DNA from 4 places in the Bacillus sp. CZDM1 genome. Region 1 is predicted to be linked to each of the others. Evidence: predicted binding sites of a transcription regulator. Region 1 holds the regulator's gene; each other region holds the start of a gene.
What was found. The regulator Rex, encoded in region 1, represses fermentation and respiration genes when NADH is low (regulators of the CRP and FNR family bind a similar motif). The targets are predictions, from matches to a motif close to TTGTGAAATATTTCACAA.
Positions count from the first base shown of each region.

Region 2: ACY3XC_RS27160 (DoxX family membrane protein) is a predicted target of Rex. The motif match lies at 4,223-4,240, and genes of this name have one in related genera.
Region 3: nirB (nitrite reductase large subunit NirB) is a predicted target of Rex. The motif match lies at 3,232-3,249, and genes of this name have one in related genera.
Region 4: ACY3XC_RS02875 (L-lactate dehydrogenase) is a predicted target of Rex. The motif match lies at 2,065-2,082, and genes of this name have one in related genera.

Region 1 covers NZ_JBUESO010000013.1:5,055-11,245, forward strand. Annotated here, with positions in the region: gene ACY3XC_RS23000 (ABC-F family ATP-binding cassette domain-containing protein) at 1-1,003, opposite strand, end outside; gene moaC (cyclic pyranopterin monophosphate synthase MoaC) at 1,191-1,688, shown strand; gene ACY3XC_RS23010 (redox-sensing transcriptional repressor Rex) at 1,721-2,374, shown strand; gene ACY3XC_RS23015 (YhbD family protein) at 2,497-3,120, shown strand; gene ACY3XC_RS23020 (polymer-forming cytoskeletal protein) at 3,132-3,848, shown strand; gene ACY3XC_RS23025 (cytoplasmic protein) at 3,867-4,577, shown strand; gene ACY3XC_RS23030 (YdiK family protein) at 4,624-4,824, opposite strand; gene ACY3XC_RS23035 (lysostaphin resistance A-like protein) at 4,821-5,543, opposite strand; gene groES (co-chaperone GroES) at 5,823-6,110, shown strand; gene groL (chaperonin GroEL) at 6,151-6,191, shown strand, end outside.
Region 2 covers NZ_JBUESO010000022.1:52,292-58,482, forward strand. Annotated here, with positions in the region: gene ACY3XC_RS27140 (NCS2 family permease) at 441-1,742, opposite strand; gene ACY3XC_RS27145 (nucleotidyltransferase domain-containing protein) at 1,894-2,688, opposite strand; gene ACY3XC_RS27150 (hypothetical protein) at 2,759-3,205, shown strand; gene ACY3XC_RS27155 (hypothetical protein) at 3,355-3,585, shown strand; gene ACY3XC_RS27160 (DoxX family membrane protein) at 3,628-4,140, opposite strand; gene ACY3XC_RS27165 (MBL fold metallo-hydrolase) at 4,438-5,154, shown strand; gene ACY3XC_RS27170 (TetR/AcrR family transcriptional regulator) at 5,157-5,726, shown strand; gene ACY3XC_RS27175 (exonuclease domain-containing protein) at 5,889-6,191, shown strand, end outside.
Region 3 covers NZ_JBUESO010000021.1:22,738-28,928, reverse strand. Annotated here, with positions in the region: gene ligA (NAD-dependent DNA ligase LigA) at 1-169, shown strand, start outside; gene ACY3XC_RS26675 (CamS family sex pheromone protein) at 183-1,349, shown strand; gene pruA (L-glutamate gamma-semialdehyde dehydrogenase) at 1,478-3,025, shown strand; gene nirB (nitrite reductase large subunit NirB) at 3,375-5,789, shown strand; gene nirD (nitrite reductase small subunit NirD) at 5,796-6,116, shown strand; gene cobA (uroporphyrinogen-III C-methyltransferase) at 6,154-6,191, shown strand, end outside.
Region 4 covers NZ_JBUESO010000001.1:534,202-540,392, forward strand. Annotated here, with positions in the region: gene ACY3XC_RS02865 (rhomboid family intramembrane serine protease) at 1-653, opposite strand, end outside; gene ACY3XC_RS02870 (hypothetical protein) at 803-1,009, opposite strand; gene ACY3XC_RS02875 (L-lactate dehydrogenase) at 1,065-2,012, opposite strand; gene ACY3XC_RS02880 (DUF92 domain-containing protein) at 2,115-2,903, opposite strand; gene ACY3XC_RS02885 (5-formyltetrahydrofolate cyclo-ligase) at 2,900-3,466, opposite strand; gene rpmG (50S ribosomal protein L33) at 3,525-3,674, opposite strand; gene ACY3XC_RS02895 (glycosyltransferase family 4 protein) at 3,788-5,023, opposite strand; gene ACY3XC_RS02900 (DUF4912 domain-containing protein) at 5,016-5,702, opposite strand; gene phoU (phosphate signaling complex protein PhoU) at 5,913-6,191, opposite strand, start outside.

The DNA of each region.
Region 1 (6,191 bases):
CCAGGGTATCTACAAATAGAACATCATTCCCAGTTTGTTTCTCTAGTTCAAAAGAGAAGGTGGCAGACTTCTCGTCTCCTAAGGGACGGTCCATTAATTCCATTTTCTCCAACTTTTTACGCCGGCTTTGAGCGCGCTTGGTCGTCGATGCACGCGCTAGGTTACGCTGGATAAAATCCTGAAGATCCGAAACTTCCTGCTGCTGCTTTTCATATACTTTTAAATCACGTTCATAATTTGCCGCTTTTTGATCTAGATAGGAGCTATAGTTTCCGATAAATTTTTGAATTTGTCTCCGTGAAACTTCATAAACCTGTGTGACCACTTTATCCAAAAAGTAGCGGTCATGGGACACGATTAAGATGGCCCCGTCATAGCCTTGTAAGTATTGCTCCAGCCACGTAAGTGTATCGATATCGAGATGGTTTGTAGGCTCATCCAAAATTAATATATCGGGCTTCGTTAAAAGGAGTTTCCCTAATGCTAGACGAGTCTTCTGACCGCCGCTTAAGCTGGATATCATTAATGAGTTATTGCGGAAATTTAAACCGTGGAGGATAGAGCGAATATCTGCTTCGTACTGATAGCCTCCCTGTTCTTTAAATCTCACTTGCAGTTCATCATATTCTTTTAAAATTCGGTCGTAGCGGGCACTATCCTCCATAGCGGCAGGATCCGACATCGAAACCTCTAAATGTCGAAGTGTCTTTTCCATACTTCTAAGTGGTTCGAAAACGGTTAGCATTTCATCCCAAATCGACAAGTTTGATTCTAATCCGGTATTCTGTGCTAAATAACCAATGCTTACTCCCTTTGGCTTAATAATTTCTCCGCCATCATGGGACAGGTGCCCGGCTATAATTTTCAATAATGTCGATTTCCCTGCTCCGTTTCGCCCCACAAGTGCAACGCGGTCCCGCGTTTGTAATTCTAGTTTTATATTCGATAAAATTAGGTCTGCACCATAATATTTTGCTAGTTGATTCACTTGTAATAAAATCATTGTTTTTCACCTCAATCACTAAAATAAGTGTACCTTATTCGAAGAAAGTCGGCAATAAAGTGTCTTGGTGTTGGGGAAAATAAGAGAATATCTCTTAAGAAAAAAATGTAAATATTTTATCATTCGCTCAAGGTTTCACAGACAAATTTCGAAAAATATAGTATGATTTTATGGGAGGATACTGTTTATGTCTGAATTTACTCATTTTAACGAAGAAGGAAGAGCGAAAATGGTGGATGTTAGCGATAAGCCAGAAACGGCCCGTACGGCACTAGCTCATTCCAGTATTACGGTCAGTAAAGAAATTTATGATAAAATAACAAATAACGAAATGAAAAAAGGCGATGTTCTTGCTGTGGCTCAAGTGGCTGCAGTAATGGGAGCAAAGAAGACCTGGGATTTGATCCCGATGTGTCACCCGATTCCTTTAACAGGGGTAAATATATCCTTCTCATGGGAAAAGGAACATGATACCGCATATACATTAAATATTGCCGCTGCTGTCAAAACAAAAGGAAATACAGGTGTTGAAATGGAAGCGTTAACAGCTGCTTCCACATGTGCATTAACGGTTTATGACATGTGTAAAGCAGTAGATAAAGGTATGGTTATAGGAAAAACATATTTGGTTGAAAAAACGGGTGGGAAAAACGGAGATTTCCATAGGACGGAACAAGTTAGATAAATGATCAAACTATTTATAGGGGGTGGGAGAATATGAGTAATGAAACAATGAAAATACCACAAGCGACAGCAAAACGGCTGCCCTTATATTATCGATTTTTAAAGAATCTACATTCTTCCGGTAAACAGAGGGTTTCTTCTGCAGAACTAAGTGAGGCAGTGAAGGTGGATTCGGCAACGATTCGCCGGGATTTTTCTTATTTTGGAGCCTTAGGAAAAAAGGGATATGGCTATAATGTCAATTATTTATTAACGTTCTTTCGGAAAACATTAGATCAAGATGAATTAACGAAAGTAGCGTTAATTGGTGTAGGTAATCTTGGCACAGCCTTTTTAAATTATAATTTTTTAAAAAATAATAATACAAGAATTGAATGTGCCTTTGATGTGGATCCGAATAAGATGGGTACAACGATTCGTGATGTACCAGTGTTTCATATGGATGAGCTGGAGAAGGTTTTAAGCAATGATGATGTTCATGTAGCCATTCTGACTGTACCTGCTCCTGTGGCACAAATGATTACCGATAGACTTGTACATTCCAATATTAAGGCAATCCTGAATTTTACTCCTGCCAGACTGAATGTGCCGCCATCGATTCGCGTGCATCATATTGACTTGGCTGTCGAATTACAATCACTTATTTACTTCCTGAAGCACTACCCAACAGAGGAAACAGAAGAATAAGAGTAAAGACCTTTTCACGTATATAGTGAGAAGGTCTTTTTTTGTCGGATAAAAATATAGATGGAAACTTTACAAACGTAACAGTGTTATGTTACATTCGTTCTATGAAAGGGGTTTTCATTATGAGCGAGGAATTAATTTCGAAGAAGGATTTGTTGGATTTAGCCGGAATATCTTATGGGCAATTATATAGATGGAAACGAAAAGACCTTATACCTGAGGATTGGTTTATTAGAAAATCAACCTTTACAGGTCAAGAAACATTCTTTCCGAAAGTTAAGATCTTAGAACGAATTAATAAAATTCAACTTATGAAAGAAAACCTTTCTTTAGATGAACTAGCTGATATGTTTTCACCGAATATGGCTGATTTGCAGCTGGAGAAAGATGAATTAGTAAAGCGTAACATTGTTTCAAATACAGTGCTTGATTATTATTTAGAAATAGAAAAGGGCGGTCCTGCGTTTAATTTTTCACGAATCCTTGAAGTGTATGTTTTAGAAAAGCTGCTTCAATCAGGTGAAATTAATTTGGATGAAGGAAAAATGCTGTTACAGGTTTTACTAGACAATAAGTCAGTGATTAAGCAAAAGAACGCAGAATTGGTGATCACTCGGAAATTAGGTGTTTCATCTTGTCTATTACTTATTAATACAGAGAACTTCCAATTTGAACGGGGCACAAAAATAGTCACCCAGCTATCGCTAATGGCATGTATGGAAGAAATTAAATCGAAATTATTATAAAGGAGAATCAAATGGAGACGAAAAAAAGGGGAGACTTGCTCATAAATGGCTTTGGATCATCAAATGGCGGATCATTCAATACGGTCAGTATAAATGGTAAAGGCAGTGTTACAGGTGATGTGGAATGCTCGGAACTGGATTTTAATGGTTCAGGTTCAGTAACTGGGAACGTTGTTGTGAATCATGCGCGGATTAATGGACACGGAAAGATTAAAGGCAATATGGAGAGTCAGGTTCTAAGAGTTGATGGGACGGCGGGAGTGATAGGAAACCTGATTGTAAAGGAGCTGAAGGTATCAGGCAAAGTGAATGTCGGAGGGAAAATGAAAGGGGATGAAATAAAGATAAGAGGCAGGTTAACGGTGGGAGAAGATTGTGAAGCAGAAACGTTTAAAGCAGAATCACAATTTAGTATCGGCGGCTTGTTAAATGCTGATTTAGTGGATATCACTATTTTTGCTGATTGCCATGCAAAAGAGATTGGCGGTCAAACCATCCTAATAAAGCAAAAAAACTCACTTTTAGGCTTTTTTAAACCTTTTGTACGTACCCAATTGAAAACGGAATGTATTGAAGGGGATAAAATTGAGATTGAAAACACCAAGGCTGGGATTGTCCGTGGTAAAAATGTAGTAGTTGGAGCTAATTGCGAAATTGATGTGGTTGAATACTCGGGTGAATTTACAATGGATAAAAATTCGATTGTGAAGGACATCAGAAAAATATAGGTGAAGGGTGGAAGAGAAATGGAAAAAGGTCATAACCTAACGATTAATGGATCCGGGAATTACTCCGGGGGCCAATACGACAAAATTAGCATTAGGGGAGATGCCACGCTTGCTTCTGATGTAGAATGTTCTGCTTTCAATATCTTTGGAACGAGTGAAGCTTTGGAAAGTGTGAAAACAAAGTCTGTAAAGGTCTTTGGTGAGGCAGAAGTAAAGGGAAATTTGGAGTCAGAGGAAATGCTGATTATGGGGACTATGACAGTCGGCGGCAGGGCGGATTTGAAGAAAATGAAAATACTCGGAACTCTTGATGTTGGTGATAATTTAACAGGTGATGAAGCCAATATTAAAGGAATGATATCTGTAGGCGGCGACGTTGAATATGAGACCTTTGATTCATCAGGAGGCTTTGAAATTAAAGGTTTGCTTAATGCAGATAAAATAAACATATCGTTACGGTTTGGGCAGAGTTTTGCAGAAGAAATTGGCGGAGGGGTGATTACGGTTAAGAAGAAGAGTAACACCCTCCTGCCATTTGGAAAAGAAACGGGGATGCTTATTGCCAAGGTTATTGAAGGGGATATCGTTTCCTTAGAAAATACAAGAGCAGATATCGTTCGCGGAAAAAGTGTGAAAATCGGAGCAGGCTGCCAAATTGGAACCGTTGAATATTCAACCGAACTGACACAGGATAAAAATTCAACGATAAAAACGAAGACAAAGCTATAGTTAAAAGGTCTTTTCACATTCAGTGAGAAGACCTTTTAACTTACACTTATTTTTTAATTTGTTTTTTATATTTATTGTAAAAGAAAATGATTCTTAAACCAGATCCGAAGTCAAAGGTGGCAAGGATAACGAGCAGATAGCTGAAAAACCCCCAACCGTTTTGTGCGACATCTTCGACTGCAAAATAGGTAAATAAACAACCAAGCACAACATAAATAATTCCGGAAAACATAGGTGAACGTTTCATAGAAAGCCTCCGATAAAGTTTTGAATGGTTTCTGCCTTACGCATGAATTCAGTAATCTCATCTTTATAAACCGACTGCATGACGACCACTAATGTATTCATGGCAACATGGGCAAAAATCGGCACAAGGATATGTTTTGTTTTTACATAGAGAAAGGCAAAAGTGAAACCCATAGCTGAATAAAGCAGAATATGGTGCGGCTCCATATGAGCCAAGGCAAAAATGACCGAGCTAATTAGAGCCGATAAAAAAAAGTTAAAACGTTTATAAAGAGTACCGAAAATAATCTTCCGAAAGACAATCTCCTCTAATATCGGCCCGATAACAGAGCTGACTAAAATGGCTAGAGGAAAGGATTCAATAATATTTAGAATTTGCTGGGTGTTTTCAGATCCCATATCAACCCCAATAAGCTGTTCAATATTGGCAGCGAGGGCTTGGGCAAATAAGGCTAGGAAGACACCCATTACTGCCCAGGCAGCAGAATAGCTAATGGACCTGCCTCTTTCATTCAGCGCAGGTTTCTTCATTTCTGTTCGTAATAGGAAAAGAATCATCACGAGTGCCAGGGTAAAGCTGAAAATTAACCAGTAGGGGACAACCAGTCTTTGATCCATCCCTAAATATCCAAATAGAAACATCAGCCCAGGAATGCCAACCAGGCTCGATAACTGCATAGCTATATAGACAATTAATATTATCCAATATTCCCTTTTCAAATGTTATATCTCCTTTAAGAAGCCTTCTTGTTATTTTAACCTATAGTTCATTCTACTAATAATGGCAGGGTTGTTTCAATTTTAATGTTTATTTTTAAAAACGAAGTATATTCCTGCGAGCAAATCACATACTTGTAAGGTTGTAAAAAATTGAAAAAAATACTGCTTCATACTTGCAAATTTTTTTTGCATTGATTATGATAATAATTGTGTTAGCACTCATGTTAAGAGAGTGCTAATAAGTCAGAATTACATATCTATTTGAGGAGGTTGTTTGATTTGTTAAGACCACTAGGTGATCGTATTGTCATTGAGCTTGTTGAATCAGAAGAAAAAACTGCAAGCGGTATCGTTTTACCGGACTCTGCTAAGGAAAAGCCTCAAGAAGGAAGAGTAGTTGCTGTAGGTACTGGTCGTGTGCTTGAAAGTGGCGAACGCGTTGCTCTTGAAGTTTCTGTAGGCGATCGTATTATCTTCTCAAAATACTCTGGAACTGAAGTTAAGTTTGATGGAAATGAATATTTAATTTTACGTGAAAACGATATCCTTGCTGTAGTTGGCGAGTAATAAAAAAATAGTTTAGAAAATACGAGGAGGTTTTTTGAACATGGCTAAAGAGATTAAATTTAGTGAAGATGCACGCCGCGC
Region 2 (6,191 bases), on a different contig from region 1:
CTTAATCTCACTTTATTTACATTATAGTGTAAAATTACACTTTTTGGTATCTTTTTGTTATTGGAATAAGAAAAAGGGCAAAAAAAGAGCCCGGTACACTTGTACCAGGCTAAATTATGGGAAGTTTTAAGAATAAGGTTCCTTAAACCTTAAGACTCAAATAAGTTATCTTTATAATATGATAAACATTTGTAGAAGTTATAGAGAAGTTATGTGGAATTTGTGAAGATGAATTTGAGCAAAAATAGACAAAAAAAGATTGGTACACTCAGTACCAATCAGATTATGGGAAGTTTTTAAGAATAAGGTTCCTAAAACCTAAGTCCTTAATAAGTTATCTTTATAATAAGATAAACATTTGTAAAAGTTATAGAGAAGTTATGTGGAATTTGTGAAGATGAAAAAAATGGAGCCCAACAGAATAATTGGACTCCATTTTTTTAATGCGGTAAAAATGCAAGCTGATAAAAGAACAATACGGCGAATACATAGAGAAGCGGGTGAACCTCACGCCATTTTCCTTTGGCTATCTTAAGAAGCGGATAGCTGATGAAACCAAGTGCAATGCCGGTTGCAATGCTCGAGGTTAACGGCATACTCAGAATCACAAGGAATGCAGGAAAAGCTTCATCTAATTCGTCCCATTTAATTTTCGCTATACTTCCCATCATCATGCTGCCCACAATAATAAGAGCAGGTGCGGTAATCGCAGAAATCCCTGACACAGCACTAACAAGAGGTCCGAAGAATGCTGAAAGGATAAACAAGGCAGCAACAGTAAGCGAAGTTAATCCAGTACGACCTCCGGCTGCAACACCTGAAGAAGATTCAATATATGCTGTGGTTGGGCTTGTTCCAAACATGGCACCTATTGATGTTGCAACAGAGTCGGAAAGTAAGGCCTGACGTGCGCGCGGAAATTTCCCGTTTTTCATTAATCCTGCTTGATGTGCAACACCAATCATTGTGCCGGTGGTGTCAAAAATCGTTACTAAAATAAATGAAAAAACAACGGCATATAGACTGTTCTGAATGACATCACTTAAGGCTGTAATAGGGTTCCCTACAATTAACCCTTCAGGAAGAGAAGGCAGTGATACAAACCCTTGATCAAAGGAAAGCTGGTTCGTAAAAAAGGCAATTAGCCCGGTAATAATCATTCCAAAAAATAAAGCTCCATTGATTCGCAGCACCATCAGAATTAATGTAATGGCCAGTCCGACGATTGCAAGCAGGGCTGAAGGAGATGTAAGATCACCCAAACCGACAAGATTGGTAGGATGAGCAGTAATAATCTGCGTAAGTCTCAGACCAATGAAGGCAATAAATAAACCAATACCTGCTGTAATCCCGTGTTTGAGGTTTTCTGGAATCGCATCAATTAATTTTTCTCTAAAAGGTGTTAAAGACAAGATGACAAAAATAATACCAGCAATAAAAACAGCAGCAAAGGCTGTTTCATAGTTAATATTTTGCCCGCCGCCAACGACTGAATAGGCGAAATATGCGTTAAGCCCCATTCCAGGTGCAATGGCGATTGGATAATTTGCGAATAATGCCATCCAAAGTGTCCCAACAACTGCAGAGATAATCGTTGCTGTGAATACTTGTTCGAATGGTACACCTGCGTCTGCAAGAATGACTGGATTCACAACAACAATATAAACCATTGTAAAGAAGGTCGTAATTCCTGCGAGTAGTTCTGTTTTTGTATTTGTTTGGTTTTCTTTAAGTTTAAACATAGGATCCTCCAAAATACGAACGTTATTTATTAACTTTTATATAATATTCGTTTTTAGACAGAATTTCAACCTTTCTTTAAATAAAACAAAACATGGATCTTCGGGGGCAGAAGGTAAGGTTAAAATAAACAAAGAGCAATGCGCTCTTTGTTTATCCCCAAACTTCATCAAGTGTCATTCGAAATATCTGATTAAAATGTTCGGTAGGGTCGGATTTATCGACTAATAATTCCTTTACATATTGCTCCAAATGATTAATCTCATTTTCTAGGAAGTGGTTAATGACTTCAGTCCCAGGATTAAGGGCAAGAACTTCACCAGCCATTTTTTGTTTGATAAGGTTGTCTATGATTTTTCTAATCTCTCCCGTTGGAAGGAGATCCCCGATCAGCTGATTAAATCCATTAGGAGGAATTTCATTATGCTTTTCAATCCATTTTGCCGCCAAGAGCGGTCTGAATATGTTGAAATACCTTTTTATTTTAATTTCCTCGCATTTTAAATAATCGCGGTAATTCCCTTTTGCCATTTTTAAATAATGATGGATTCCAGAAATGGGCGAAAAAATTTGGCTTTCTAGCTCTTTCATTTTATTGATGGCAGAGTAAGCCTGGTAATAAACAATATTCGAATGGAGCCATTCCAAGAGAGGCGGATTTGATTTACGAAATAATCGCAGCGCTTTCGTAAGTTCCCAGCCATTTAAGTCCAGTAATTTGTCCACTGGAATAGAAAGCTTATCATGTTTGGGCACCTCAAGCACATCCCGCCGCTGGTCAATTGAGAGATACCATTCCTTTTTATGAATATAAATAAACCGGATATCGTAATCACTTTCCTTCGATGGGAAGCCCCAGGCTCTGCTCCCCGATTCACAGGCATAAAGGATTTTAATATCATAATCTTTTTCAATTTGTTCCAGAACCATTAAGATATGTTCTCTCAATTGTAATACCTCTCTTTTTACTGAATATATAAACATTAGGACCTTATACCTTTTAATAGGGGGTGATTAAATGTTATCAAGGCAATTAATTGTATACTTTCTGCTATGTTTAGTTGCCATTTTAATGGTGAGGGAATTTTCCTTTAGTCCGGAATCCTTTTCTGGTAACGGAAATCCCGTCATTCTTTTATTTCCATTTGTCCTGCTAACGTTTGGTCTATTTGGATATGAATTATTTCTAAAATTTAAGGATGCAGCCTTTAAAAGGACTACTTGGCGAAATGTTGTAGTTTGTGCTTTTATTGTCCTTCTTGCCGTAAGTGTGTTAGAAATATCTTATTTTAACGAGTTGATACAGAAATTAGGTGGTCCCCCCACGAATGAAGCATCCCGAATTTATCACTTTCCATGGTTAAATCAATACACAAATACGATTTTTGTTAATTTCTATACCTTCCTCATTTATGCTTCTTCATTAACATTCTTCACATCATTATACCGCTGGATAAAAAATTAATACTTTATAAAAACAAAATGTTTTGTGTTGTTGTTTCCATGAAATTTGCACTATAATAGAGTTATAAGTGTTCACAGAATTGTCGAATTTATATTTTTGAAATAATAGAAATAGGGTAAACCTAATGGGGAGATATGGAGGGAACGGAAATGATTAGAATGGCTGTTGCGGGTGTTTTGGGTTTTGTTCTAATTTTTATTGAAAGCTTGATTGTTATGAAACTAAAGGGTTATCATGGAATCGAGTTCGGAGGCTTAGCACCTTTTATTAACGTGTGGGCCATGAATTTCTTCCTAGTATTTTCTATACTCACCCAAATAACAAATTGGTATCAAGATCGTGTAGGTTTTGAAAGTGGAGAAGAAGATAATATATATTAATAAAAACGCCTCAATCATTTTGTGATTGAGGCGACTTTTTTGTTACGCGTGTTGTTTTGCAGTTTCTTTACCTTTGAAAACAGTTTTGCGCATGAATGGAACCACCCAGCTGTCAAGACCGATACGGCCAGCGTTATAGCCTGCTGTTAAGATGATAAATCCTAAGAAAATATCTGTTGGGTTATGAGATACGGTTCCTGCTAAGAAGAAGCTGAAGTTCATTACTAGACCAAAGAACATCGCTGTTGTTGTTAAACATCCAAGCATAAGTCCCAAACCAATTAATGTTTCTCCCCAAGGAACAATGAAGTTGAAGACATCAATGTTAGGTAGTGCAAAGCTTTCTAAAAAGTTAACATACCAACCGTACACCATGCTGCCGTCTGGACCTGTTACTGGTTTTGCAATTGCTCCTTTTAAGAATCCTGTTGCATCAAATGCACCACTTTGTAATTTTCCTAGTCCTGCTGTGAACCAAGCGTATCCTAGGTATAAACGAATAATAGTTAAAATAGCTGCTGAAATTTTATTTTCTCTTAAAAAGTTTATAAACATTATGAAGCATCTCCTTGTTAAATATGTTTTATATATTTACTACACTGCTAATATATCAAATGAATCTTGAAATGAGGATAGTTTGTTCATTATTTCACAAATCTGTAAAAAAGATTTGAACAAATTGTAAACAAGGATTTCTTTCAAAACGGTTTAAAGCTGAACTTCAATGCGGAAACCCTGTCAAACCTCCATCTAATACAGAAAGGGAAGTTAATTTTTTATAAAAGCTCTTGATAAAACTAATGATATTAGTTAAAATAAAACTAACGACATTAGTTAAAGGGGCTGGGTATTGTGAGAATGCTCAAAAAGGGATTTTTGTATCAGGTATCATTTATGGCAAGTGTCTTTCCAGTCAATTGTTATTTAGTTGAGGAAGAAGACGGTTTGACGTTAATTGATGCAGCTTTGCCTTATAGTATGAAGGGAATATTAAAGGCAGCTGCAGCGATTGGGAAGCCAATTACAAAAATAATTTTGACGCACGCGCATGAGGATCATGTCGGGGCGCTTGATAAAATAAAAGAGGCACTGCCAGATGTACCTGTGTATATTTCGGTCAGAGATAATAGAATAATGCATGGTGACACATCGCTTGACGAGCATGAGCACCAAACCCCGATTAAGGGCGGGGTTCCGAAAAAGCTTAAGACCAGAGCGAATATACTATTGAAAGAAGGAGACTTAATCGGTTCCTTGGCAGCAATTGAAACTCCTGGGCATACACCGGGTTCAATGTCATTCATTGATACTCGCTCAAAAGCACTGATAGCAGGGGATGCTTACCAAACTAGAGGAGGAATTGCTGTAGCGGGTGATATCGTGACATGGTTTCCGTTTCCGGCATTTGGTACATGGAGTGAAGAAACTTCATTAGCTAGTGCAAAGAAATTAGTGAGCTATCAGCCTAAGCTTCTTGCAGTCGGACACGGTGAAATGTTGGAAAATCCGATTGGGGAAATGAAACAGGCTATTAATCGACTAGAGCAGAAGTTGAAAGGGGGTTTATGAAAATGTCGCCAAGACCAAAGGTTGGACTTGAATTAACAGAGATTCTTGGAGCAGCAGCGGAGTTAGCGGACGAGTTTGGGATGCAGGAAGTTACCTTGGCAAACCTAGCAAAAAAATTAGGAATCCGACCTCCATCATTATATAACCATTTTGATGGGCTGGGCGGGTTAAGAAAGAAAATGGCAATTTATGGGCTGGACCAACTATATGAGGATTTAGCCCAATCTGCTATTGGAGTGTCTGGAGATGAGGCGGTGCTTACTATTAGTAAAGCCTATGTTGAGTTTACTCGGAAACACCCTGGAATGTATGAGGCAACTTTAATGGCACCGGATATGGATGATGAAGATGTACAACATGCAGGCTCAAAGATTGTCGACCTAACTGTTCGGGTTTTACAGGCCTATAGATTAGAAGGAGATACCGCCTTGCACGCAGTAAGAGGAATCCGAAGCATTTTACATGGCTTTTCTACACTGGAGCAGCGGGGCGGTTTTAAAATGGCGTTAGATCTAAATGAAAGCTTGGAAATCATTATAAAGGCGTTTATTCATGGTATGCGTGAGAACTAGGTTATGGCGGATATTTATCAGCCAAATGTTACCAATGTGTTTGCAGTTATTGAAAACAATACGTATTTCCGCTAAATTCAACTGGCTTGCCAAATGGCAAGTCTTCTTTTTTAAATAAGATGTTATAATATTAGTAATATCTCGATCAAAGGAATGAAATTTATGCGTAAATTTGAGAAGTTAGGTTTAGTAGTGGACGTTGAAACGACCGGGTTAGGACCGACTACAGATGAAGTAATAGAATTAGCGTTGAAATTGTTTTCATATCGCACAGATACCGGGGAAGTCCAAGAAATTATTGAAGAAGATTCCTTTTTAAGAGAACCACTTTCCAGTTCTGCTAGAAGGAACTATGACCGTGCATACCAAATCCATGGGATCCCCTATGAATTAGTAGAAGGGAAGAGTTTCACGGATGGTCAGATTAAAACTTATTTTCACCGTGCTGACTCCGTCTTCGCTCAC
Region 3 (6,191 bases), on a different contig from region 1:
AGCGAAAGAGAAGATTGAGGCTCTTGGAGGAAATGTTTCAGGAAGTGTCAGCAAGAAAACACACCTTGTTATCGCGGGTGAGGATGCGGGTTCAAAGCTTACGAAGGCCGAGGAGCTGGGAATTGAAGTTTGGGACGAGGAGAAGCTTTTGGTAGAATTAAATAAATAAGAGGTGTATCGATGTGAGAAAACTCTCATTGCTCGCTCTTTCTTTTGTCATTCTGCTCAGTGGATGTGCACCAAACTTTCAAAAACAGGAGAATGTTGTGCAAACAAAAGAAGAGGCGGAAGAGAAAGCAATTATTCCGAAATATAATATTTCCGATAATTATTATCGGACGATTTTACCGTTCGAGCCTGGGGAAGCACGCGGATTAATCGTTGGGAATATTAATACTAGATATGACATTAATGAATTTGAAACAGGTTTGATGAGGATTGCGCAGCATCAATTTGACCCTAAAACCTATTTATTCCGTGAAGGACAGGAGTTAAAGCGTAATACCGTAAGGCTATGGTTAAATCGTAAATTTACAGAAGCGCAATTGAAGGAAGAGGGTTTAAAAGCAGATGAAAATATCGGCTTAAACCCGCTTATGGAAGACAGCGCAGATTTTCAGGAAGGAAATAGTAATAGTCCTATCTACTTAGCCCACATCTTAGAGCATGATTACCTAATCAAAGGTGAAAATGAAACAGTCAAATTGGGCGGTGTCGTTATTGGACTGGCACTAAATTCCGTCCATTATTATCGTACTGCAGTAGGTGAACCTTACTTTGAGAGGGAAATTGAATTTGCCGAAATGGAACGGGAAGGGAAAAAGATTGCGGAAGAAGTCCTTAAACGTCTCCGGGCAACGAAAAATCTAAAGGATGTTCCGATTACCATTGCTCTATTTGAACAGCAAAGCCGATCATCTGTAGTCCCTGGCACCTTTTTCACCTATGCCAATGTTGATAAGGGAAGCTCAACGATAAATGCTTGGGAGCCTGTTTCTGAAAAGTATTTCCTATTTCCATCAACCGAAGCTCAAGAGGCACACCGCGATGATGTAACAGCCTTTTTAAACTTTAAGCAGGATGTTGAGGAATATTTTCCAAACTTTAACGGGGTCATTGGCCGTGCCTTTTATATTGGAGATCAATTTACTGATTTGGATATTACGATTCCGATTCAGTTCTACGGGAAATCCGAGGCCATTGGGTTTACTCAATATGTAACCGGTCTTGTCCTCGAGCATTTTCCAGATTATATATCCGTTTCGGTAAGTGTTACTTCGGTTGACGGACCAGAAGCATTAATTGTCCGCAAGGCAAACGAAGCGGAACCATTTGTGCATATTTACTAGCCTGACTGACTTCTTGGTCGGGTTTTTTACCAAAATATTCCTCCTGGGTCTGCCCATTGATAGCTATAAAAGAAACATGTTAGAATGTACAAGGATGTAATGTTTTTACTACATAGGAGGTTTTAGACATGGTACAACCTTATAAGCATGAACCATTCACAGATTTTAACAATGAAGAAAACCGTCAAAACTATTTAAACGGTTTAAAGACAGTTGAAAGTTACTTAGGCAAGGACTACCCACTTGTAATCGGTGGGGAAAGAATAACAACTGAAGATAAAATCGTCTCTTATAATCCATCTAATCACAAAGAAGTAATTGGCAGTGTATCCAAAGCTAGCAGGGATCTTGCGGAACAGGCTATGCAGGCAGCGGTTGAAGCATTCAAATCATGGAAAAAGGTGAAAGCTGAAGTACGTGCGGATGTATTATTCAAAGCTGCGACCATTATTCGCCGCCGTAAGCATGAGTTCTCTGCCCTTTTAACAAAAGAAGCAGGTAAACCATGGAGAGAAGCGGATGCAGATACAGCGGAAGCAATTGACTTCCTTGAATATTATGGCCGCCAAATGCTGGCACTTAAAGATGGTGTTCCAGTAAATAGCCGTCCAAACGAATTTAACCGTTATAACTACATTCCGCTAGGCGTTGGTATTATTATTTCACCTTGGAATTTCCCATTAGCAATTATGGCTGGTACAACAGTCGCAGCGATCGTTGCTGGTAACACGGTTCTTTTGAAACCGGCTTCTACGACTCCTGTTGTGGCAGCAAAATTCGTTGAAGTAATGGAAGAGGCAGGTCTTCCTAAAGGCGTATTAAACTTTGTACCAGGAAGCGGTGCAGAAGTTGGGGACTACTTAGTAGACCATAAAGATACTCGTTTCATCAGTTTCACCGGTTCACGTGATGTTGGACTTCGTATTTTCCAACGTTCTTCTAAAGTAAACCCAGGTCAAGTTTGGATGAAGCGTCTGATCGCTGAAATGGGCGGTAAAGATACGATTGTAGTTGACTCAGAGGCAGACCTTGAGCTTGCTGCACAATCAATCGTTGCAGGAGCATTTGGTTTCTCAGGCCAAAAATGTTCAGCATGCTCTCGTGCGGTTATCGTTGAGGATGTTTATGATACCGTATTGAATCGTGTGGTTGAATTAACGAAGGAATTAACAGTAGGTGACCCAACTGAGCAAGGAACATTCATGGGTCCTGTTAACGACAATAATGCATTTAAGAAAATCATGGAATATGTAGAAATCGGCAAGCAAGAAGGTAAGGTATTGACTGGCGGCGAAGGAGATAATTCAAAAGGCTACTTCATTCAACCAACAGTGGTTGCAGACCTAGCTCCAGATGCACGAATCATGCAGGAAGAAATCTTTGGTCCAGTGGTTGGTTTCACGAAAGCAAAGGATTTCACGGAAGCAATTGAAATTGCGAACAATACTGAGTACGGTTTAACTGGTGCAGTAATCACCACGAATCGTGAACACCTTGAGCAGGCTCGTGAAGACTTCCATGTTGGTAACTTATACTTCAACCGTTCATGTACAGGTGCGATTGTTGGTTATCAGCCATTCGGCGGCTTCAACATGTCTGGAACGGACTCCAAAGCAGGCGGACCTGACTACTTGTTGCTTCATATGCAAGCTAAAACAACATCTGAGATGTATTAATACCCAATTTTTAAAGCCCAATTCATATGAGTTGGGCTTTTTCATTCGTGGATTTATGGTAAATAATGTCTAATAGTCCATAACCCCTTGAAAATAGTCCAAAACTATTAAAAAAAAGTCCATACCCTCTGGAAAAAGTCCATAACCCTCTGAAAATAGTCCAAAACTTTTTTTCTCCTACAATTTCGAATTTATATTTGACAATAATGTGAAATGATTCACAAACTAACAGTGAATTGTGAAGTACGTCACAATCAATCAGCCCCCTCAACATTTACAATGTTTTTATAGAGAAAAACATCATTAACGTAAATTCATAGATAAACCACTATAAAGGAGCGAATCCAATATGAAAAAACTAGTGATGATCGGAAACGGGATGGCGGGAGTTAGAACTATAGAGGAAATTCTTAAACTTTCACCAGAGCAATTTGAAATTACTATTTTTGGACAAGAGCCACACCCAAACTATAATCGCATAAAATTATCAAATATCCTTCAAGGAGATACGAGCTTTGAAGATATCATAATAAATTCATTAGACTGGTATAAAGAAAATAATATTCAGTTATTTACTGGTGAAGCAGTAACCAAGATTGATACACAAAAAAAGCTTGTACTATCCGACCAAGGCCGTGAAGTAGTGTATGATGAACTCATTATTGCCACAGGTTCCAATTCTTTTATCCTGCCAATTCCGGGTGCGGAAAAATTAGGTGTGACCGGGTTTCGTGATAAAAAAGATTGTGAAATGATGATCAATTCAGCGAATCACTATAAAAAGGCAGTGGTAATCGGCGGCGGGCTTCTTGGACTTGAAGCAGCAAGAGGATTACTGAACCTTGGGATGAAGGTCGATGTTGTACACCTTATGCCAAGTTTAATGGAGCGTCAATTGGATCCAATTGCTTCCTCGTTACTAAAAGCTGAGCTTGAATCACAGGGTATGAAATTTTTGATGGAAAAAGAAACGGTTGAAATTATCGGAGATGAGCGCGTTGCTGGTCTGCGTTTTAAAGATGGGACATTTGCGAGAGCGGACCTTGTAGTAATGGCAATCGGAATAAAGTCGAATACCAGTGTAGCGAAAGACAGCGGAATTTATGTAAATCGTGGAATTGTTGTTAATGACTTTATGGAAACAAGTGCACCGAATGTGTATGCTGTTGGGGAATGTGCTGAGCATAGGGAAATTGTCTACGGCTTGGTTGCGCCATTATACGAGCAAGGTAAAATTCTGGCGGAAAGAATCTGTGGGAAAGATGCAGCACCATATGAAGGCTCAGTAACTGGAATTCAACTTAAAGTGGCTGGGGTGGACCTTTACTCTGCAGGTGAAATTTTTGAAGATGGTACCACTAAATCCATTATGGTCTACAACGAATACGAAGGCATCTATAAACGGGTATTAGTCCGCAATAACAGAATTGTTGGGATTGTACTATATGGTGATACAAAAGATAGTACAAGATTGTTCCGAATGCTGACCAAAAAAGAGGATATCACTGGGGTGTCCATTTTTGAATCACAATGTTCAGCCGAAGTCGGAAGCGGCGACATTGCTTCGATGCCAAATGATGAATTGGTATGCGGATGTAACGGTGTTACGAAAGGTGCAATCGTTGAAGCAATCAAAACGCAGGGTCTGACTACTCTCGATCAAGTAAGTCATTGTACCAATGCCGGACGTTCTTGCGGACGCTGTAAACCGATGGTGAATGACATTTTAGCCTATACACTTGGTGACCAATTCGATGCAGCTGCGGCGCAAAAAACAAGCATTTGTGGTTGTACAACCATCAGTCGTGAAGAATTGATTGCTGAAATTAAAGAAAAAGGCTTAACAAGTGTTAAAGAAGTTATGAACGTTCTAGAATGGAATAACGAAGAAGGATGTACGAAATGCCGTCCTGCTATCAACTACTACCTAGGAATGATTCATATGGACGAATACAAGGATGATCGTGACTCACGTCTAGTAAATGAGAAAATGCATGCGAATATTCAGAAGGATGGCACCTACTCAGTCGTTCCAAGAATGTATGGTGGTGTGACAAGTGCGGCTGATTTGAAAAAAATTGCTGAGGTTGCTGAAAAGTATGAGGTACCATTGGTGAAATTAACCGGAGGGCAGCGGATTGGTTTGTTCGGAGTGAAAAAAGAAGACCTGCCAAGCATGTGGGAAGAGCTTGATATGCCATCAGGTTATGCCTATGGGAAAACACTGCGTACGGTTAAAACCTGCGTGGGAGCTCAATTCTGCCGCTATGGCACACAGGATTCAATGGCACTTGGGATTGAGCTCGAGAAGAAATTTGAACGTCTTGATACCCCGCATAAAGTAAAAATGGGTGTGTCTGCCTGTCCAAGAAACTGCTCAGAGGCTGGAATTAAAGACATTGGCTTTGTTGGAATTGATGGAGGCTGGGAAATTTATGTGGCTGGTAACGGCGGTGTCGATCTTCGTGCGGGTGACCTGTTAGCTACGGTAAAAACAGAAGCGGAGGTCATGGAATTGACCGGTGCCTACCTTCAATATTACCGAGAAACAGCGAATTACTTGGAGCGTACTTCTAAGTGGGTAGAACGTATTGGCCTAGAGCATGTCAAAGAGGTCCTTGCTAACGAAGAAACGAGAAAAGCATTAAATGAGCGTATTGATCAAACATTGAAAAAGTACATTGAGCCTTGGAATGAAGCAATCGAAAGTGAAAATATTAAAGATAAATATTATGCCGTACACACTGTCAAGGCAGGGGAGTGATTATAAATGATTTTAACAAAAACTCGGACTCTAGTTGCTAGTTATTCTGACCTCCCAGTAAGGGCAGGATATTCTGTGAAAATACATGATAATGATGTGGCGTTATTTAAGGTTACAAAGGGTAAGGTATTTGCGATTGAAAACCAAAGTCCGCATCCAAAAGGCGGTGTCATAAACGAAGGTCTAGTGAGCGGTGAGTTTGTTTTCTGCCCAGTTTATGATTGGAAAATCTCATTAGCGGATGGGAAAGTTCAAGCACCAGATGAAGGCCAGGTAAAGACCTATCAGGTGGAAGTAGAAGGAGATAACGTTTATATTATAATATAAGAGCTTTTTATAAAGCGTTTGGAAGGATGGCTGCAGGATGAAAACAGGAAAGGTATTTCTAGTAGGAGCAGGGCC
Region 4 (6,191 bases), on a different contig from region 1:
CCAAATTTAATCAGAGTAGAGGTATTCGTGCTTCCCCCTTGAAGCTCTAACAATAAGAAAAGTGCAACCTGGATAATCATAAAAAGATATGTAAAAAATGGTTTACCATTCGAAAATATTTCTTTTTCTTTTTTAGACCTTTGGAGAGCAGAATCCAATGCTGCTTTCTTTTGAGCCATAACGTCTTGGTCTAAATACTCATCGTTTATCGGGAAGGAGATTTCTCTTTCCAGTCTTTCTGATAATGCTTTAAATCCTGATTCGTATTGACTGCCCGCTAATAATACAGAATTTACGCTTGTTTTATTTCCCTGTGGATAGATAAATGAACTTTGCAGACGATGCTCATAGTCATCAACCGGAGGGAATTGACTAATATAGATATTCACAACCGAAAGCTCACCACGCCCGATTTGTTTCCGTATCTGTTCGCCATTTGAGGCTGTAAATTCTATATCTCTTTGCAAAGAGCTGCTCCAGTCTAAATCAATCCGTACCAATCGAATTATTGGCGCCTTTTTATTTTCGAGTTTTTCCAGCCATAATTCTTTCTGATTCTCAAATAATTGAATAATTCGGTAGCCTTGCTCCGAAATAAAGTAATGTGCCAATCTCCAAAAGACATAATCCTCTCTATAATTCAATACTCCCACTACTTTCTATTAGGACAACCTTGTCATAATTATTTTTTTATTCATCTTTCACTTGTTTATTACATTATAAACGATAAACGAGCCTTAAGATGGCTAAACAAGAGGATAAGGTGGGCATTTTTTTAAACAAAAAAAACCATCTGTGGTTTTCACCAATCAGATGGTCTTTCGGCAGGTCCGCCAAAAACAGTCTGCATCATTTTATTTTTCACACCTGGGAAGCTCATGAACGAACCTACAGCGATTCGACGCATCCAGCCCGATCTTAGTAAAAGGTTAATAATCCGATATCTGAAGCGGAATGCAAAATAGCCAATGGATCCAATCATAAATATGGATGTCAGCATACGAGACATATCATCCCTCCTACCGATATTATGTGAATAGGAGTTTGTTTTTATCCACTTTATATCAGTACTTACTTAACACTGGATCCATTGTTTGTTTTAGAACGTTTACAGAGTTTGTGAATTTTTCTTTTTCTTTTTTATTCAAATCAAGCTCTACAACTTCTCTAATTCCACTGCGGTTTACTACTGCAGGTACACCAATATAGACGTCTTTATGACCATATTCTCCATCTAAATAGGCTGAGACAGTTAATACTGAATTCTCGTCTCGTAATATCGCTTTTGTCAGGCGAACAAGCCCCATAGCGATCCCATAATATGTGGCACCTTTTCGCTCAATAATATGATAAGCAGCATCTCGAACATTAATAAATATATTATCTAGGTCCTCTTGGTTCGTTTCATGTTTACTTGTCCATTCTGAAATCTTCATCCCAGCAATATCGGCATGGCTCCATACAGGAAGTTCAGTGTCTCCATGCTCGCCAATGATGTAGGCGTGAACGTTACGTGTATCAACATCATAATACTGACCCAATAAAAAGCGGAACCTTGCTGTATCTAAGATAGTTCCTGAACCAATTACACGTTCCTTTGGAAGACCAGAAAATTTCCAGACAGCATATGTTAATATATCAACTGGGTTCGTTGCAACTAAGAAAATACCATCAAAACCACTAGCCATTATTTGTTCAACAATACCTTTAAAAATGTTGGTGTTCTTCTCTACAAGGTCCAAGCGTGTTTCACCTGGTTTTTGGTTAGCCCCAGCTGTGATCACGACTAGGTCGGCTTGATCGCAATCCGCATAGGTTCCGTACCAAATTTTGGTACGTGAAGGAGCAAAAGGCAGACCATGATTTAAATCCATCGCATCCCCTTCAGCTTTTGCTTCGTTTAAATCAACTAATACTAGTTCTTCTGTTATTCCTTGATTTAATAATGCAAAGGCATAGCTGGAGCCAACAAAACCTGTTCCAACAAGGACAACTCTATTCACTTTAACCATGAAATTTCCTCCTTTTGGGGAATAATGGGTATATTATTTTACATAAACTAAATTGTACAATAATTCACAACTTTTTTCAGTATCAATCCAGCTTTATATCTATTATGTAATAAAATAAATGAAGATCATTGCTAATAGTGCAGCAATAAATCCAGATAAGAAATTCACCATATCATTATCCACTAAATGATAGCCTTTTATTCTTCTAGCTGATGTTTGGCAATGGACCTTTTTCTCCGTTTCGATCCCGCATTCATTACAAATATAGACCTGCTGATAATACGCTCCAAATAAAGTATCAATGACATTACCCAAAAAACCGAAGAAGAAAATGATAAAAAAGTGGAATATACCCAAATGAAAAAGCCATGCACCTGCAAAAGCTATTAACATGGATCCGAATAGTGCAGCTGCAGTACCCAACAAACTGATTGCTCCAGAGGTTCCTTTTTCTATTGCCTTAAAAGTCCGTATATATATAGGTTTTCTTTTACTTAACGTGCCAATTTCTGAAGCCCACGTATCCGAGTTTGAACTAGCAAGGCAGATAATAAAACCCATCAGCCAAATCGTATCCTGTTGAAAAAAATAAATGATGCTTAACAATGCAGCAGAACCACCATTCGCTAAAACCTGACGCCAATCTCTGGTTGCTCCCTTTGCTAACTTTTCTTCAATTTCTTTTTTTGCTGAGCTTTTATATTTCGACCAAAAGCTGGATGTTGCAAAAAATAATCCAAGAAGGAAAAGACCCTTTAAACCGAACCCGAAATTGACAGCGACTCCTACCGCTACTGCTGCAATAGCCCCATCACTACTTAAGGATCGTTCCCGATAACCAGCAAAACCACCTATTATAATAATTGAGATAATGATTAGATTTTGGATCATTTTATAGTTATTACCTCATCATTAGTGATAAGTTTCGAGACTGGAATATCATGTTTTTCAATAGGAAATTGTGGAATAACCTGAAAGTGAAAGGCAAGAGAGATTGTTTTCCCCTTAAAATTGGGTAGATAGCGATCGTAGTATCCACCGCCAAAGCCCAACCGGTATCCTTCTCTTGTATAAACCAAACCAGGTACAATTAACAGATTGATATCATCAGCCTTTACCTCCATCGTCTGCTCTTTTATGGGTTCAAGTAAACCATAAAAAACAGATTCAAGCTGCGAAAATTGGGTTATTTTATGAAAGGATAAAACCTTTTCCTTTGGGTGACACTTCGGAGCGACAACCACTTTTCCTGATTCCCACGCTCTTCTAATAATTTGATATGTATCGACTTCCGGCTCCTTCGAGATGGTAATCCCAATAACTTTAGCTTGTTTCCAGTCATCTTCATTATATAGGTTCCTAGCTATTTTATAGGAGTAATCTTCATAATTAGGTTTAGTAAGTTCAGAAAGTTTCTCTTTCATTTCTTTACGTATGATATTTTTTTCATTCATATAAATCGTTTTCTCCTTATTTTTTTGCAACAAAAAAAGCAGCAGGAAGCCCTACTGCTTATTTTGTTTCGCGATGTGCTGTTGTACGCTTTTCTCTTGGGCAATATTTCTTAAGCTCAAGACGATCAGGGTTGTTACGTTTATTTTTTGTTGAAATATAGTTACGATCTCCACACTCAGTGCAAGCTAACGTAATATTTACACGCATGTTAATTTCCCTCCAAACGATTAAGCTAGTTCGTTCATACGACTTTTCTATAATATCATTTTTCAAAAGGAAATGCTAGTGTGTTTTTTAAAAGTATAAAGTAACCCTCATTATCAAGGATTTTCATTGACATTTACCCGTTTATTTAACATCGTTTCTTCCATAACTTTAACTGTTTGTGAAGCAACTCGTTTCCATCCATATAGGCTTTTAACAATCCGCCTGCCTTTTTCGCCTATTTCCTTTGCCTTATCAGGATTTTGTGATAAGAAGTCAATATTAGATAGGAGACTTTCGGCATCACCAGGATTCATTAGCAGGCCGGTTTGCTTATCCATAATAATTCCTTTTAACCCGCCTGTGTCTGAAACAATCGTAGGTTTACCCAAAATCATTGCTTCTAGAGCCACGATTCCAAAGGGTTCGTAAAGACTCGGGAAAACAGCGATTTCACTATTTACTAACAGTGCATTCCTTTGCTCGTCCGAAACATAACCAATAAAAGCAATGAAATGATCTAATTGTCTTTCCGAAACCATTTTACGGTATCTTTCGAGCATTGGTCCTTTGCCGGCAATTACAAAATAAATATCCCTTTGGTTATCCTTCGCCAGTTGCGCTGCCTCAATAATCGTTTCAAATCCTTTTTCCTTAACCATTCTTCCTACAGAGAAGATATACTTTCTATGCTTAATGAAAGGATAAATTTCGTTTGAGTTTACCTCTACAGTACTTGGTTCAATTCCGTTAGGAACTATTTCCAGTTTTTTCTCAGAGAGTTGGAAGTTTGTTAATAATTCTTCTCTCATATAGGTACTGCAAACAATTATTTGATCGGACTCCATAATTAACTTCTTTTCTTTATTATGGATAAACTGCTGCATATCTGTGTGAATTCCAATATTCCTGCCATGTTCGGTAGCATGAATAGTTGTTAATAACGGAATGGACATTTCTTCTTTTAACGTAACTGCAGAAGTGCCTACGAGCCAATCATGAGCATGGACGATATCAAACTTTATCTCTTCTGCAATTTTTACCCCTTTATAGCTCATAGCTAAATTTAGACCTGCAATCCAAGAGAGAAAATTATCATCCTGATTGTTAAGTGGTATGACTCGATGGACATGAACTCCATTTACTATCTCATAAGCCGTGATACCGCCATTCCCAGCGGTAATCACATGTACCTCGTGACCTAGTTGGGCTAATTGGGCGGAAAGACCATAGACATGCCTCGAGAGCCCGCCAACAACATGAGGAGGGTACTCCCATGTTAATATCAGAATTTTTAATTGCCAGTCGTTGGAATGCTTTTGGGTCATTACAGTATTTAAATAATCATCCATTCTTCTGCTCCGTATTTTTGGATTCCCCATAATAACTGTAGGTACTTACATGATCAATCCATTTTGGTGAGTAATCATCAATCTGTTGAAAGTTCACTAAGTTAGTATAAATTTCACTGCCATTTAAATTGCCAATAGCCGGTGTTTGAACTGAATTTGATCGAAGTAACGGGAAAAACTCATTTTCATTTAATTTCACACCTAGTTCAGCAATATAACTCCGATTTGCTGTCAACCCTTTAATAAACCAATAGCCTTTGTTATAAGGAACAGTAATATCATAGTAATGATGAGCATTACTTCCTGTGAAAATAATATCCGTAACATCATAAATTCTAACGATATGAACTAGATCCTCAAAAGGTCTATCATAAAATGAAGTGATGACCTTGCCGGGAATTTTTGATGATGCCTCCCAATAAAGTATTACCTTTCGAGGGGTAACCAGTTTAACCTGCAGCTCCCCTTTAACAGGAGTATAATCAATCGTTAGAGGATTTAACTCACTGTTTTCCTTTTGGGTCTTCTCTTCATCAAAACAAGCTTTTATGTGATTTTCCTGAGTATTCGTATATTTATTCCATTGATATTGAACTTTTCCAACGGTGGTATTCAAATATGAGGCGATTTTTCGGAACGATAAACCATCCTCTCTTAGTTTAATAATTTCTTTAATCATTTTTCTCCTCCATTTCTGCAAACAAATACTATATGCAAAAGTAATCAAAATATTCTATCATAGATACTATTAATGGTAACATCAGTAAACAAACTGTACAATGAACGTATTTTGTCGTATTTTGCTTGTACATAATAAGACAATTTTCTCAACAAAAAAAAGATGAGCCATCATTGATAGGTCTCATCTTTTAGGTGAACTATTTATTTTTTACTCATTTAGGTTGAATTTTTTACCTGTTACTAGGTAAATGACATTCTCAGCAATATTCGTTGAATGGTCAGCAATTCTTTCGATAAATCGGCAAACAAAAGATAGTTGAATAATCTGGTTTGTAGCATTCGGATTGTCAGGTACCATGCTGATTAGCTCATGAACAAGTTTACCGAACATTTTATCTACTTCATCATCTCTTTCAGCACATTTTTGTGCTAGCATCACATCTTCGTCAACATAAGCCTTCACGGACATGGATACCATTTCAAGGGC